2 regions of the Micromonospora sp. RV43 genome follow, and region 2 is predicted to be linked to the other one. Evidence: riboswitches for the same ligand, from Rfam matches in the RefSeq annotation. Region 2 holds a riboswitch; the other holds the start of a gene.
What was found. Region 2 has a riboswitch for cobalamin ahead of ABD52_RS20255 (magnesium chelatase subunit D family protein). Riboswitches for the same ligand answer to the same signal wherever they lie in the genome.
Positions count from the first base shown of each region.

Region 1: linked by a shared signal. The riboswitch ahead of ABD52_RS27115 (peptidase) and the one ahead of ABD52_RS20255 (magnesium chelatase subunit D family protein) in region 2 are both predicted to bind cobalamin.

Region 1 is NZ_LEKG01000139.1:2,272-9,818, forward strand. It holds gene ABD52_RS27110 (hypothetical protein) at 33-518, opposite strand; gene ABD52_RS27115 (peptidase) at 554-1,597, opposite strand; cobalamin riboswitch at 1,696-1,832, opposite strand; gene ABD52_RS27120 (alkaline phosphatase PhoX) at 1,962-3,122, opposite strand; gene ABD52_RS27125 (beta-1,3-glucanase family protein) at 3,301-4,893, opposite strand; gene ABD52_RS27130 (hypothetical protein) at 5,065-5,505, shown strand; gene ABD52_RS27135 (tetratricopeptide repeat protein) at 5,571-7,274, opposite strand.
Region 2 is NZ_LEKG01000083.1:8,043-15,589, reverse strand. It holds gene ABD52_RS20270 (precorrin-2 C(20)-methyltransferase) at 1-1,217, shown strand, start outside; gene ABD52_RS20265 (cobalt-precorrin-4/precorrin-4 C(11)-methyltransferase) at 1,218-1,973, opposite strand; gene ABD52_RS20260 (bifunctional cobalt-precorrin-7 (C(5))-methyltransferase/cobalt-precorrin-6B (C(15))-methyltransferase) at 1,970-3,178, opposite strand; cobalamin riboswitch at 3,233-3,377, shown strand; gene ABD52_RS20255 (magnesium chelatase subunit D family protein) at 3,424-5,406, shown strand; gene cobO (cob(I)yrinic acid a,c-diamide adenosyltransferase) at 5,406-6,020, shown strand; gene ABD52_RS20245 (cobyrinate a,c-diamide synthase) at 6,014-7,375, shown strand; gene cobA (uroporphyrinogen-III C-methyltransferase) at 7,389-7,547, shown strand, end outside.

The DNA of each region.
Region 1 (7,547 bases), on a different contig from region 2:
GTTGCCGGCACCCGGTGCGCCGCCGGTCACACCTAGGGAGCGGCGATGCTCGGCGGGGCGCCGGCGCCGAAGGACCAGCCCTCGACACTGCCCGGCGCGGGGTTGTAGCCGGTCGCCCCCGACGTGCTGTAGGACCAGGAGCCGCCGCTGGACGCATGCCAGTACGACCAGTACGCCGTGGCCGGCGGGGTGTTGACGCACGGCTCCGTCGCGGCGGTGGGCTTGCCGTTGATCCGGCAGACGAAGGCCAGGCCCCAGCGGGCGGTGCCGGTCACTGTGAAGCCGGCGGCCTGGAGCGCGGCCAGGCCGGTGGCCGGATCGCCCGGCGCACAGGCGACCTGGACGCCGCCGCCGAGCGCGGCGAAGTCGACGACCACAGTGACTCCCGAGGTGCCCGCGCAGGCGGCGGCGTGCGCCGCCCGGGGCGCGGGTTCGACTGCGGTCAGCGCGACGCCGGCGACGACGGCGGCCAGCAGGCCGGCCAGCCAGGTGCGGACTGTGGAACGATGACGGAACACGGATCCTCCTGTGATCGGGCGAGCGGCGAAGGGGTTCACGGGCAGGCGAGCGCCGGTGCGCCGGGGTCGGCGCCGGCGGCGGACAGACGGGCGTACCCGATCCCGGTGAGACCGAGGACGGCCTGGGCGGTCGCCCGGGGTGCGGTGGCCGGGTCGAAGCCGCCGCCGTCGAAGTCGACAGCGCCCCTGTCGGCCGGCGCCCCGGCGCAGCCGACCTGGAGTCCGGCGAGGAATGCCCGGGCCCGCGCCCAGGCCGGCAGCCGGTGGCCGTCGCGCAGGGCCTGCGCGGCGAGGCCGGTGCTGTTGGCGTTCGGCGTGCCGCCCGCGTTGGCGAAGCCGCCGTCGGCACGCTGAACGGACACCAGCCAGCGCAGCCCGGCGGCGGCGTCGGCCGGACGGTCCGCGGCGCGCAGCGCCTGTGCCGCGAGCGCGGTGGCGTCCACGTCGGACGTGCAGACCGGTTGCGCGGGCAGCAGCGGGTAGCCGCCGTCCGGGCACCGGGTGCCGGCCAGCCAGGCGGCCGCCGCCGGTGGCGCTCCGCCCGCCGTACGGTCCAGCGCCAGCAGCGCGAAGGATTGGCTGAACGCGTTGCTGTAGTCGCCGTACGCGGACCGGTCGCTGAACCTGCCGGCCGGCGTCTGGAGCGAGCGCAGCCGGGCGATCAGGTCCACCCCGCCGACGCCGGCCGGGTCGCCGCCGCGCACCTGCACGGCGAGGGCGAGCTTGGCGGTCGCACCCGCGTACGCCTCGGAGACGCCGTCGCCGAGGTAGCCGTCGCGGATGTCCGGCCGGGTGACCCAGGCCAGCGCGTCGCCGCCGTGGTCGTCGGCGACGCCGGTGGCGGCGAAGGCGAACACGGCGTCGAGGGTCAGCCCCTGGTCGGGGTACGCGACACCGTCGAAGACCGCCTCGAAGCGTTCGCCGTCGACGAGTTGCCGGGCGAGCCAGCCGCCGGCGGCCTCCGGACGGGTGAGGGCGGCGCGCTCGGGGGCGGCGACGGCGGGTGTGGTGAGGGTGAGAGCAGCGAGTACGCCGCAGAGGAGCGCGAGCAGGCGGTGCCGGCTTCGGCGGACGACCATCGGAAGCGCCTTTCCGGCCCGGCGGTCGTCGAAAGCCCGGACGACCGCGGCAACGCCGCGTCGACCGGGACTCCGACCCGTGGGCCACGACGGGTGGGGAGCGGATGCACGCGTACGACGGGTATTCGGGCTCGCCGCCGCAGATCTCTCTGGGCGGCCTACCGTTGCGGGCCAGCGCCGGATTTCGACCGGTCTTCCCCCGCACGTACACGCGGTGGTTCAGTTGTCGCGACAGTCTGCTGTGGCCGGAGCGCCGATGTCAATGCGCCAGGATCCGGACACGTGCCGTGACGGCCGGCAGGACGCCCGGTGAAGACCGGGCGTCCTCGACCGCGTGGTCACTGTCAGCGGGGCCGGGAGCCGGTCATCGGCGGAACGGCCCGGTGACGCAGTAGGTGATGCCGCCGGAGGACGAGCCGGTCGTGCCGCGTTGCGACGAGAAGTACAGCCGGTCCCCCGCCGGGGTGAACGCCGGCCCGGTGATCTCCGAACCGCTCTGTCCGGTGATCCGCAGGAAGACCGAGATCTTGTCGTCGGGCGTGATCATGCAGATCTCCATGTTCCCGCCGTCCTCCGCGACGTACAGGTCACCGGCAGTGGACCCGGTGATGTTGTCGACCCCGGTCAGCGGAGGGGTGCCCGGACTGACCAGGTTGTCGTCGTAGGCGAGCTCGTACGTGCCGGCGGCCAGGTTGACCTGCCACACGCGGTTGTCGCCCTTCGTGGTGAACCAGACGGTGTCATCCGCGTAGTGACAGCCCTCGCCGCCGTTGAACGTCTTCGCGCCGGACACCTGCTGCCGGGTCGGGGTGGGCGAGCCGTCCGGGTCGGGCACCGTGGCCCAGGTGAACGTGCCGGAGGTCGCCGTACCGGCGCGGAAGACCTGGAGGGTTCCGGCGGAGAGGTCGCCCCAGGTGGTCGGCACGAACCGGTAGAACTTGCCGTCGGTCTCGTCCTCGGTCAGGTAGACGACCCGGCGGACCGGGTCGGCCGCGGCCGCCTCGTGCTTGAACCGGCCCAGCGCGGGACGCGCCACGGCGGTCCCGCCGAGGGGGTACGTCTCGAAGACCCGCCCCAGGGACACCTCCTCGCAGGAGAGCCAGGTGTTCCACGGCGTCTTCCCCCCGGCGCAGTTGTTGTTGGTGCCGGAGAGGATCCGCGACGCCCCGACCACGGCGCCGCTGGAGTTGAAGACGAGGCGTGAGGCACCGCCGCCCGCACCGGCTGACACCTCGGAGTTCGACACGTAGATCCAGCCGGTGCCGTTCGGGAACACGGCGCCACCGTCCGGAGCGTCGTGCCAGGTGTACGACGTCCCCGGCACCGTCCGACGGGATCGTGCGACGATCGAGCTGGTGAAGCCGGCCGGCAACTGGATGCCGTTGGCGTCGGCGGGCTGGAGCCCACCGTAGGGGCCCGCCGCGTTCTGCGCCGGGGCTCCGTACGCCGCCGACCACGCGGTGAACGGCAGCGCGACAGCGCCCGCACCGACGACAGTGGCCCGCAGCATTGCTCGACGATCCATGGAACCTCCTCGGTAGGTTCCCCAGATCTGACCGGGCGGAGCTTACGCACATCGATCTGTTGGATGAACGTCGATGGACGCCTCGGTGCGCGGCGTCGTGTCACCGGCCGTCTCGTCCGTCGCCTGCCGGTGACGGGAGCGACTCGCGGTCGGCCCCCGCCACCGTTCGCATGGCTGGTCAGCCCTTGCGCCACTTCTGGTTGGCCGTGCCCCCGCAGTCCCAGAGCTGGAGCCTCGCGCCGTCGTTGCCGTTCCAGTCCTTGATGTCGACGCACTTGCCGGCCTGGAGGTTGACCAGGTCTCCGGCCGCGTTCAGGGTGAACTGCTGGGCGCCGGTGCCGTTGCAGGTGTAGAGCTGCACCGCCGCCCCGTTCGCGGTGGACCCGGCGTCGACGTCCATGCACTTGTTGTTCTGGCTCTTGAGCGCCGTGCCGCTGAACGTCCACTTCTGCGCGTTGGTGTTGTTGCAGTTCCACATCTGCAACGGCGCGCGGTCGACGAAGTTGGAGCTCGGCACGTCGATGCACTTGTTGTTCCAGTTGCTGACCACTGGCACCCCGGTGGTCGGGGTGCTGCCGCCACCGCCGGTGAACGGGCTGAGGATCAGTCCGGCCGAACGGGGATCGCCGTCGTGCACCAGCGACTCGAATCCACCGACGTCGTCGAAGGCGAACGCGTACGCCCGGCCGTCGGTCATGTTGGCGTGGATCAGGCGTGCGTACTGGTTGGTGGGGTTGCTGCGGTAGAAGTCGGCGGCGTTCGTGCTGGGCTGGGTGTCGACGGTGCCGAGCGTGCCTCGGTTGAGGGCGGCGCAGAGCGTACGCGAGATCGGGCCGACCACCTGGTCGTTCGGCGCGGGCAGGTCGCCGTCACAGCCCCAGACGCTGGCCGAGGAGGGCCGGTTGAAGGAGGCGACCACCTGGCCGCTGCCGTTGGTGAAGGTCATGGTGTTGCCCGAGGTGCGGCCGTAGTACCGGATGGCCGGCTGGTCGGCGAAGGGCGCCACGGTCAGGGTCTTCGTGGTGTACGCGTTCCACGCGGACGCGATGTACGAGTCCAGGTACGTGGTGCTCAGCAGGCCGGCCCCGGCCGCCTTGCCCGGAGCCAGGACGCGTAGCACGGTCCCGTCGGAGCGGGTGTGGACGGTGCCGGCCCAGCCCGGCTGCGCCCGGATCCCGTCGATGACCGCGTTGCGTCCGTTGGCCACCACGTCGCCGGTGCGCTTGGTGACGCCGTTGGCGCCGGTCACGGTGACCGCGTGCGGGATCGCGAACATGTCGACCTGGGAGCTGTTGAGCCACAGCCCGGAGTCGTTGTAGGTGAACTCGCTCCAGTCGAAGAGGATGTCGCGGTTCGCGTCACCGGCCGCCCAGGGCGCGGGCTGCACCAGTCCGTCCGGGGTGAGGAAGAACTTGAGCTTCTGCCCGAGGGAGAAGTAGGCCCGGCCGGAGAAGCCGCGGGGGAACTGGATCGTGGTGCTGCCGCCGTTGCCGGGGCCCGGTATGGAGACGTCCGGCGCGGGTGACGGCGGGAGCTGCCCGCCGGTCCACGGCACGAAGGTGCCGCCGGAGGTGACGTAGCCGAGTCGGCCGGAGGACAGCTGGACGCCGATGACGTAGAGGTGGACCGGGTCGCTGCGGCCGGTGGTGTTGGTGACGGTGACCGGCAGCAACGCCGGTCCGACCGCCTGGGCGGGCGTGGCGACGACGGCGCCGGTGAGCCCGGCGAGCAGGGCGGACGCGGCGGCGAGCAGCCTTCTTCGGAGACGCATGGGGACACCTCGCGGGAGACGGGGGGACGGGAGAGCGCTCTCTCAGCAGGGTCCAATTGTTAATATTGTTTGTCAATAGGTGGTTGCCTATGGATCAGGGCCACGGCGAAGGTCACCGGTTGATTAAGATCCACTACGGAACAGTCGACTGTGGATTGGGTAGGTAGGTACATGAAACGCATGCTTTCGGCGCTGACGGCGCTGGTGACCGTCGCGGCGGGCCTGACTGTCGGCGCCCCCGCCGCCCAGGCGGCCGGCTCCTGCTCGGGGACCATCACCTACAGCCAGGTGCAGTCGTCCGGGCTCGGTGAACTGGTGATCTACTACAACAGCAGCAACGGGGGCACCAACAGCGCCTGCTTCTACCACCGCGGCGCGGCGTACGGGAGGTCGGCGCCGACCTTCGTGCAGATCTACCGCTGCGCGGAGCGGTCGGGCGAGGGCGCGCACTGCACCCGGTCGGGCGGCGCGGACACCAATTCCGGTGACTTCAGCTATTACGCCGGCCCGGTCGCCGTCACCGGTACGGCGAACTACTGCGTCGAGGCGGTCGGCTACATCGGATGGGCCGGTGAGCGCCACCAGATCTACAGCCGCCGCCAGGGCTGCTGAAACCGCTCCCCTTCCCCGGACCGGGGCCGGCGCACGATGAGCGCCGGCTCCCCGGCCGGGCCGGGTCAGACGGCCAGCGCGCGGCGGCACCTGGTGAGTTCCGCGCGCAGATCCCGGCGCAGGGCGCGGTCCAGGCCGGGCTGGGCGAGCGCCTGGGCGAAGTCGCGGGCCGCCTCGTCCCACCGGCCCAGCCGGGCCAGGGCCGTACCCCGGTTGTAGCGCGGCACGGGGGCCTCCGACAGCGCCACCGCCCGGTCCAGGTCGGCGAGCGCGGCGGCCACGTCGCCGCGCTCGAACCGGGTGGCGGCCCGGTTCGTCCACGCCTCCACCAGTTCGGGGTCCCCGTTCAGGGCCCGGGTGAGCAGTTCGTCGGCCTCGGCGGGCCGGCCGCGCTCGGCGAGGACCAGGCCCAGGGTGCACAGCAGCGCGGGCTCCTGCGGAGCGCCGGCCAGCCCGGCCCGCGCACCCGCCTCGGCGGCATCCAGCGCGCCGCGCTCCACGTGCAGGTTGACCAGGGCGATCCGGGCGTCGAGGTGCCCCGGTTCGATGGCGAGCACCCGCTCCAGGTCGGCGCGAGCCCGCTCGGGGCGGCCCCGCTCCTGCTGGAGCACGGCCCGGTTGTAGTACGCCTCGGGCAGATGCGGTCCCAGCCGGATGGCGGCGTCGTAGTCCCTGATCGCGGCTCGGGTCCGGCCCGCCGCCCGGTGGAGGGCGGCGCGGTCCACGTAGTACTCGCAGTTGTCGGGGTCGTGGGCGATCACGGTGTCCAGATCGGCCAGCGCCCGCGCCGGGTCGCCCAGCGCGAGGTGAACCTGCGCCCGGTTGTGGCGCAGCCGGGCCAGGTCCTGCGGGCGTTCGCCGGGGCCGAGCGCGGCCGTCAGCCGGGTCAGCCCGTCGTCGACGAGCCGCAGCGCGCGGTCGGGCCGGCCTGCCCGGCTGTCCAGCAGCGCCAGGCCCTGCTCGTAGAAGACCGTCGACAGCAGCCGCCGGCGTGGGTCGGCCAGTTCGGCGGCGAGGCGCAGCGCCACCTCCAGCCAGTGCCGGGCCAGCGCCGGGTCCTGGTCGGCCGGCGGCAGGTGCCGGGCGTGCAGCATGGCGGTGGCGTACGCCGCCGACATAGTGATCTTCGGGTCGTCGGTGACGGCCCGCGCCTCGTCGTAGAGGTCGAGCGCCTCGGCGGCCCGGTTCAGAGCCGCCAGGGCGGTGGCCAGGCCGGTGGTGAACGCCCACCAGTGCCGCAGGTCGCCGTCGGGGGTGACCGCCGCCCGCCCGCGCCGGGCGACCCGGGCCGCGTGGTGGTAGTAGCCGCGGGCCAGGCTGTCGCCCAGGGCCCGTCGCAGCGCCTGCGGGGTGCGCTCGTCGGGCGCCGGATCGGGGGCACCGTCGTCGCGCAGGTCGAGGCGCACCGGGGCCGGCCCGAGCCGGCGGGCCAGCGCGTCCAGCAGTTCGGCTGTCGTCTCGTCGGCGCCGGCGACGTGATCGAACCGGACGGTCACGGGCCGCCGGAGCGTGCCGGCCCAGGCCGCCACCAGCTCCGCCGCGCCATAGGCCAGGCAGGCGGTACGGCGGGCGGGGTGGAAGCGGATCGGCTCCTCCTCGGCGGCCGGCCGGGCCGCCGGGTCGAGCTGGGGGGCGATCGCGTGCAGTTCGACCGCGTGCCGGGCCGCCAGGCGGGGCCGGTCGGCGGCGACCCGGCCGAGGAAGGCCGAGACCCCGGCGTACGGCCCGTGGTCGCGGTGGCAGTCGTAGCGCTCCGCCCCGTCCGTCACCGCAGGGCCCACCGCCGCAGGGGCGGGCGCCCGGGAGCGCCCGCCGGGCCGGCAGTTACCAGCACCACTCGATCCACAGGCGGCGTGCGCCGGACACCAGGCGGAGTGCAGTCGTGCGACGGATGGTCATCGTCCTCATAGGAACCTCCGATGTGATGCACCTCAGGGCTGGCCCAGAGCGTAATGCCAGTCGATGGAAATAAGAAGGGTTCTCGCGATTCGCGGCGGGCTGATCGCACCGCCACGCCGAACGCCGCCGTCGCGGCGCCGGCC
Region 2 (7,547 bases):
GTGCGGGCCGCGACGTGGTCGTGCTGGCCGAGGGCGACCCGATGCTCTACGGCTCGTTCATGTACCTGCACGACCGGCTCGCCGGCGAGTTCGACACGCAGGTCGTCGCCGGTGTGCCCGCCTTCGCCGCCGCCACCGCCACCACCGCCCTGCCGCTGGTCCGGCAGACCGACGTGCTGACCGTGCTGCCGGGAACGTTGCCCGAGCCCGAGCTGGCCCGGCGTCTCGCCGACACCGACGGGGCGGTGATCATGAAGCTGGGCCGGACGTTCACCAAGGTCCGCTCGGCGCTCGAGCAGGCCGCGCGCGTCGAGGGCTCCTGGTACGTCGAACGGGCGTCGATGACCGCCGAGCGGGTACTGCCTGTCGCCGACGTGGACCCCGCCACGGTGCCGTACTTCTCGATCGTGCTGGTCCCCGGCGACACCCGGCCCGGAGTGGCCCGTTACGACCTCCCGGCCACCAGGGTCACCGAACCTTATCCCGGCGCCGAGGTCGTCGTCGTGGGCCTCGGCCCCGGTCCCGATCGGTGGCTCTCCCCCGAGGCGTCGCAGGTGCTCGCCGAGGTCGGCCACGTCGTCGGCTACGGCCCGTACGTCCAGCGCGTCGCGCAGCGCCCCGGACTCGTCCGCCACGCCTCCGGCAACACGGTCGAGCTCGAGCGGGCCCGGCAGGCGCTCGAACTGGCGCTCGCCGGTGAGCGCGTCGCGGTCGTCTCCGGCGGTGACGCGGGCGTCTTCGGCATGGCGTCGGCGGTGTTCGAGGCCGCGGAGGACCCCCGCTACGCCGGCGTCGCCATCCGTGTCGTACCCGGGATCTCCGCCGTCCAGGCGGTCGCGGCGCGCGCGGGCGCGCCGATCGGGGCCGATTTCGCGGTGATGAGCCTGTCGGACCGGCTCAAGCCGTGGGAGGTCGTGGTCAAGCGGCTGCGCGCTGTCGCCGAGGCGGATTTGGTGCTGGCCCTCTACAACCCGCGCTCACGCTCACGCACCGAACAGGTCGCGCAGGCCCGGGCCGTGCTGCTGGAGCACAAGTCCCCCCGGACGGTCGTGGTCGTGGGCCGCGACATCGGCCGGGCCGGGGAGAGTCTCACCGTCACCTCGCTCGGCGAACTGGACCCCGGCAGCATCGACATGAAATGCCTGTTGATCATCGGCGCCTCGGCGACGCGAGTCACCGCGGCCGGACGTGTCTGGAGCCCGCGCTTCGTGCCCTGATCAGCCGCGCACGCGGCGCTCGCGACCGGCCGAGTAGAGGAACGACTCGCCGCCACGGACGTCCCCGGCCAGCGCCGGGCCGACCAGGATGACCGCTGCCTGTCGCAGACCGGCCTGCTCGACCCGGCCGCCGATGTCGGCCAGCGTGCCGCGCAGGATGAGCTCCTGCGGCTGCGACACCCGGTGCACCACGACTATGGGGCAGTCGTGGCCGTAGTAGCCGGCCAGTTCGGCGGCCAGCTCGCGGGTACGCGTGACCGCCAGGTGCAGGGCGAGCGTCGCGCCGGTCGCGGCGAACGCGGCGAGCTTCTCTCCCGACGGCATGACCGTGGACCGGGCCTGCGCGCGGGTGAGCACGACCGACTGGGCCAGCTCCGGGACGGTCAGCTCGGCGCCGACGGCGGCGGCAGCAGCCGCATAGGCCGGCACGCCGGGCGTGACGTCCCACGGGACCCGGGCGGCGTCGAGCCGGCGTGCCTGCTCGTGCACCGCCGAGTACAGCGACGGGTCACCGGAGCACAGCCGTACGACCTCGGACCCGTCGGCGTGTGCCTGGACCAGGTGCGTGGTGATCTGGTCCAGGTCGAGGTGCTGGGTGTCGATCAGCCGGGCGTCGTCACGGCAGTGCTCCAGCACCTCGGCGTCGAGGTACGTGCCCGGGTACAGGCACACGTCGGCGGACTCGAGCAGGCGTACCGCGCGGAGGGTGAGCAGGTCGGCGGCGCCGGGCCCGGCCCCGACGAAATGGACGGTCATGGATCTCCCTTGACGATGGACCACTGGCTGACTGCCCGCGCGGGCGTCCAGCCGGTGAAGCCGCCGAGCGGTTCGGCGCGTTCGACGTGCAGGCGGACGAGTTCACCGCCGCGCCGGCTGTGCTGCTCCAGCAGCACCGCCTCGGTCTCGGCGGTGACACCGTGCACGACGAGCCGTCCACCTGCGCCGAGCGCATCCCAGCAGGTGTCCAGCACGCCGGGGACGGTGGCCCCGCCGCCGACGAACACCGCGTCGGGACGGTCCAGGCCGGACAGGGCCCCGGGCGCCGAACCCTCGACCAGACACAGACCCGGCACGCCGAGGGCAGCGGCGTTGCGGTGCACCAGCGCGGCCCGGTCGGAGCGGGGCTCCACCGCGATCGTCCGTGCCGTCGGCCAGGCCCGCATCCACTCCACACCGATCGAGCCGCTGCCGGCGCCGACGTCCCACAGCAGCTGACCGGGCGCGGGCGCGAGCCGGGCCAGGGCACTGGCCCGCAGGTCACGTTTGGTGATCTGCCCGCCGTGCTCGAACGCGTCGTCGGGCAACACGCCGCCCGAGGCCCAGCCCGGACCGGCACCGCGAACTTCGACGGCGAGAACGTTCAACCGCGGCACGTCGTTCAGGTCCCACCCGGCCGCGGTGGTCGCGGTACACGACTCACCGGCGGCACCGAGGTCACCGAGCACGACCAGCCTGGACTGCCCCCAACCGAGCCCGGTCAGCACCGCGGCCACGGCCGCGGGTGTCGTCTCGTCGCTGGACAGCACGAGCAGCCGGCGCCCGGCCGAGAGCGCAGGCACGATCAGCCGTAGGTCCCGGCCGACCAGGCTGACCGTGGTGACGGACTCAGCCGGCCATCCGAGACGTGCTCGGGCGAGGGCTACCGAGGAGACCCCGGGCACGATCGTCACGCGCTCCGGGCCCAGGACGTCCAGCAGCGTCGTGCCGATACCCGACACGAGCGGGTCGCCGGAGGCCAGCACGACAACCGGCCCTCGCGCGGAGGCGAGCACACCTGGCAGATTGTCCCGCAGCGGCGACGGCCACGCCACGCGCTGCTGGCCGTCGACGGGCGGCACCGCCTCGAGGTGCCGCCGCCCGCCGAGCAGCGTCGCGGCCGCCCGCACCAGCGCCCGGGACGGCTCCGGCAGACCCACCCACCCGTCAGCCCCGATCCCCACCACGGTCACCCGCTCCTCCATGGAGATGCACCCTAGCCGCCCACCGGCCCTTGCCCCGGCCACCGGGGCGTCTATGGTGATGCACAGGTTCGAGGTGCCCCACGACCGTGGTCACGGGGAGAATCTGGGAAGCCGGTGAGAATCCGGCACAGGGCCCGCTGCGGTGATCCAGGCATTGACCTGGGAAGTCCGAAGACCGGCCTCGATCCGATCCACGGCGCATGCCGCGTCGTGGACCGCCATGGCAGATCGAGCGGGAGCCCTACATGCCAGCGCAGTACCCCTTTTGTGCCGTCGTCGGCGCCGACGACATGACTCTCGCCCTCACCCTGGTCGCGATCGATCCGCTCATCGGCGGTGTCCTGATCCGCGGGGAGAAGGGCACTGCCAAGACCACTACCGTGCGCGGCCTCGCCGAGGTGCTCCCGGCGGTACGGGTCTATGCGGGCGACCGGTTCTCCATCGACCCGGACGATCCCTCGGCGGTCTGCCCCGACGGGCCGTTCGACGTGCCCACGCCCGTCGTCGAACGGCCGGTACGCCTCGTCGAACTACCCGTCGGAGCCGGCGACGACCGGGTGACCGGATCGCTGAAGCTCGATGCCGCGCTGCGAGACGGCGTCGTCGCGTTCGAGCCTGGCCTGCTGGCCCGGGCCCATCGTGGCCTGCTGTACGTCGACGAGGTCAACCTGCTGCCGGACCACCTGGTCGACCTGCTGCTCGACGCCGCGGCGACCGGCCGGGTCAGCGTCGAACGCGACGGTGTCTCGGTCGAGCATGCCTCCCGGTTCGTGTTGATCGGCACGATGAACCCGGAGGAGGGCGAACTGCGCCCGCAGCTGCTCGACCGGTTCGGCCTGACGGTCGAGGTCGCCGCCCCGCGTGACCCCGTCCTGCGGGTGCAGGCGGTCCGCCGCCGGCTCGCATTCGACGCCGACCCGGAGGGCTTCGCCACACGCTGGGCCGGCGAGCAGGAAGCCCTGCGCACCCGGCTGGCCGCCGCCCGGCGCTCGCTGGCCGGTGTCGTGCTCGACGACGAGACGCTGACCAGGATCGCCGAGCTGTGCGCCGCGTTCGACGTGGACGGCCTGCGTGCGGACCTCGTCACCGCTCGCGCCGCCGCGGCGCACGCGGCCTGGCGGGGACGTACGCGAGTGACACTCGAGGACATCCGCATCGCCGCCCGTCTCGCGCTGCCGCACCGCCGCCGCCGCAACCCCTTCGACGAGCCCGGCCTGGACCAGGACCGCCTGGACGACCTACTCGGCCACAACGACCCCGACCCCGGACCCGACGGTCCCGGCGGCGGTCTGCCCGACGACACCGGGCACGACGGATCGGCCGGGGACGTGCCCGGCTCTCCCGGCGAGAGCCCGCCCGTACCGGAGCCCGAACGGCAGGCCGCCACATCGATGGCATCCGCGGGCGAGCCCGCACGTGCCCGCTTGCTGGTCGTGAAAGGAACCGGCGACGGTCAGGCCGGCCGGCGGTCCCGGGCACGAACACCGCAGGGCCGTGTCGCCGGGCAGCGGCGGCGCACGTCCGGCGACGGCCGGCTGCACCTGCCGGGCACCATCACCGCGGCGGCGCCGCATCAGCATTCCCGGGGTGGCTTGACCGGCGGTCGCGGCCTCGCGCTCGTGCCCGGCGACCTGCGCCGGGCCGAGACCGTCGGGCGCGAGTCGAACCTCGTGCTGCTGTGCGTGGACGCGTCCGGTTCGATGGCGGCCCGCCGCCGCATGGAGCAGGTCAAGACCGCTGTGCTGTCGCTGCTGCTGGACGCCTACCGCCGCCGGGACAAGGTCGCACTGGTGACGTTCCGCCGGCACACCGCCGAGGTCGTCCTGCCACCGACCGGCTCGGTCGACGTCGCCTCCCGCCGCCTGGCCGACCTACCGGCCGGTGGCCGGACCCCGCTCGCGGAGGGCCTGGAACGCAGTGGCGAGGTGCTGCGCCGGGAGGCGCTGCGCGACCCGTCCCGCCGGCCCCTGCTCGTCGTGGTGACCGACGGCCGCGCCACCTCCGGCCCGGACCCGCTGGGTCGTGCCCACCGCGCCGCCGCCGCGCTCGCCACCAGCGGTGTCCAGGTCGTCGTCGTGGACTGCGAGACCGGACGATTCCGGCTCGGCCTCGCCGCCCGGCTTGCCACTCATCTGAGGGCCGAGCACGTGCCGCTCGGTGAAGTGACCGCCGACGGGCTCACCGGGGTCGTTCGCACGGCGACCGCTCCGCGGGCGGGGGTGGCCTGATGCCGCAGGGTAAGCCGCTCACCGTCGCGGACGACGGCAGCACCACCCGCCAGCGGCGCAACCGGCCGCTGCTGATGGTCCACACCGGAAACGGCAAGGGCAAGTCGACCGCCGCCTTCGGCATGGCGATGCGCGCCTGGAACCAGGGCTGGGACATCGGGGTGTTCCAGTTCGTGAAGTCGGCCAAGTGGCGCATCGGGGAACAGACCGTCCTGGAGAGGCTCGGGCTGCTGCACGAGCAGACCGGCGAAGGCGGGCCAGTCGAGTGGCACAAAATGGGCTCCGGATGGTCCTGGAGCCGTAAGAGCGGCACCGAGGCGGACCACGCCGCGGACGCCGCCGAGGGCTGGGCGGAGGTGAAGCGCCGTATCCAGGCGGAACGGCACCAGCTCTACATCCTGGACGAGTTCACCTATCCGATGCAGTGGGGCTGGGTCGACGTCGGCGACGTCGTGGAGACACTGGTCCACCGTCCCGGCCGTCAGCACGTGATCGTCACCGGGCGCCGGGCCGACCCCCGGCTGATCGAGGCAGCCGATCTGGTGACCGAGATGCAGCACGTCAAGCACCCGATGGACGTCGGCCAGAAGGGCCAACGAGGCATCGAATGGTGAGCCTTCCGCGGCTGATCGTCGCGGCGCCGGCCTCCGGCCACGGCAAGACCACGGTCGCGACCGGGCTCATGGCCGCGCTGGCCGCGCGCGGGCACACCGTGTCGGGGCACAAGGTGGGGCCCGACTACATCGACCCCGGCTACCACGCGCTGGCCACCGGACGCCCCGGCCGCAACCTCGACCCGCACCTGACCGACCCCTCACTCGTGATCCCGCTGCTGCTGCACGGCGCACGCGACGCGGACATCGCCATCGTCGAAGGGGTCATGGGCCTGTTCGACGGCCGCATCGGCGGCGACGGTTTCGCCTCCACCGCGCACCTCGCGGCCCTGACCGCCACCCCGATCCTGCTGGTCGTGGACGTCTCGCACACCTCGCGCAGCGTCGGGGCCGTCGTGCACGGAATGGACACGTTCGAGGCCGGCGTCACCGTCGCGGGTGTCGTGCTCAACAAAGCCGGGTCCGCCCGCCACGCCGCCGAGGCGGCCCGGGCGGTGGAATCCACCGGCGTACCGGTGCTCGGGATCCTGCACCGCGACCAGGGTGTCAGCGCCCCGTCGCGCCACCTCGGGCTCGTGCCGGCAGCCGAACGTGAGGAGGCCGCCGCCGCCCTGGACGTGCTGGCCGAGCAGATCGCCCGCCACGTGGACCTCGATGCGGTGCTGCAGGTGGCACGCACCGCACCCGATCTGGACGCCCAGCCATGGGACCCCGCCGCGCACGTCCGGCGGCCGGGCGCCGGATCACCGGTGGTTGCGGTCGCGGCCGGGCGTGCCTTCACCTTCCGGTACGCCGAGACGACCGAGCTGCTGCAGGCGGCGGGCTGCACCGTCGTCCCGTTCGACCCGGCCCGCGACCAGCGGCTTCCCGCCGGGACACGCGGGCTGTACCTCGGTGGGGGGTTCCCCGAGGTACACGCGTCCACGCTGAGCGCCAACACGACGCTGCGCCACGAACTGCGCCAGGCCGTCCTCGACGGCGTCCCCACCGTCGCCGAGTGCGCCGGCCTGCTGTATCTGTGCCGCTCCGTCGACGGCCATCCCATGGTCGGGGCGCTCGACGCCGAAGCAGTCATGACGCCGCGCCTCACCCTCGCGTACCACCGTGCCGCACTCGGCTCGGACCAGCTGCTCGGCGAGCGGGGAACCGCTGCCACCGGCCACGAATTCCACCGCACCACCGTCACACCCGGTCACGGCGAGCACCCCGCCTGGCGCATCGAGGGCCGCAATGCCGGATTCGCCTCCCCCAGCCTCAGCGCGTCCTATCTGCACGTGCATTGGGCTGGGCAACCGCATCTGGCCCAGTCGTTCACCGAGGCCGTACACCGGACGGCTGTCTCCTCAGCACGTTAGGAATCACCGTCACATGCAGCTGAACCTCACCGGCCGTAGCGTGCTCGTCCTCGACGGGAGCGCACCCGCCGCCGTCACGGTCAGTGCGCTGCTGCACAGGCGCGCCCTGGTCACCGTCGCCGCGCCGGCCGTGTGCGCCGCGCTGGAGGACCTCGCCCTCCGCGGGCGCCTG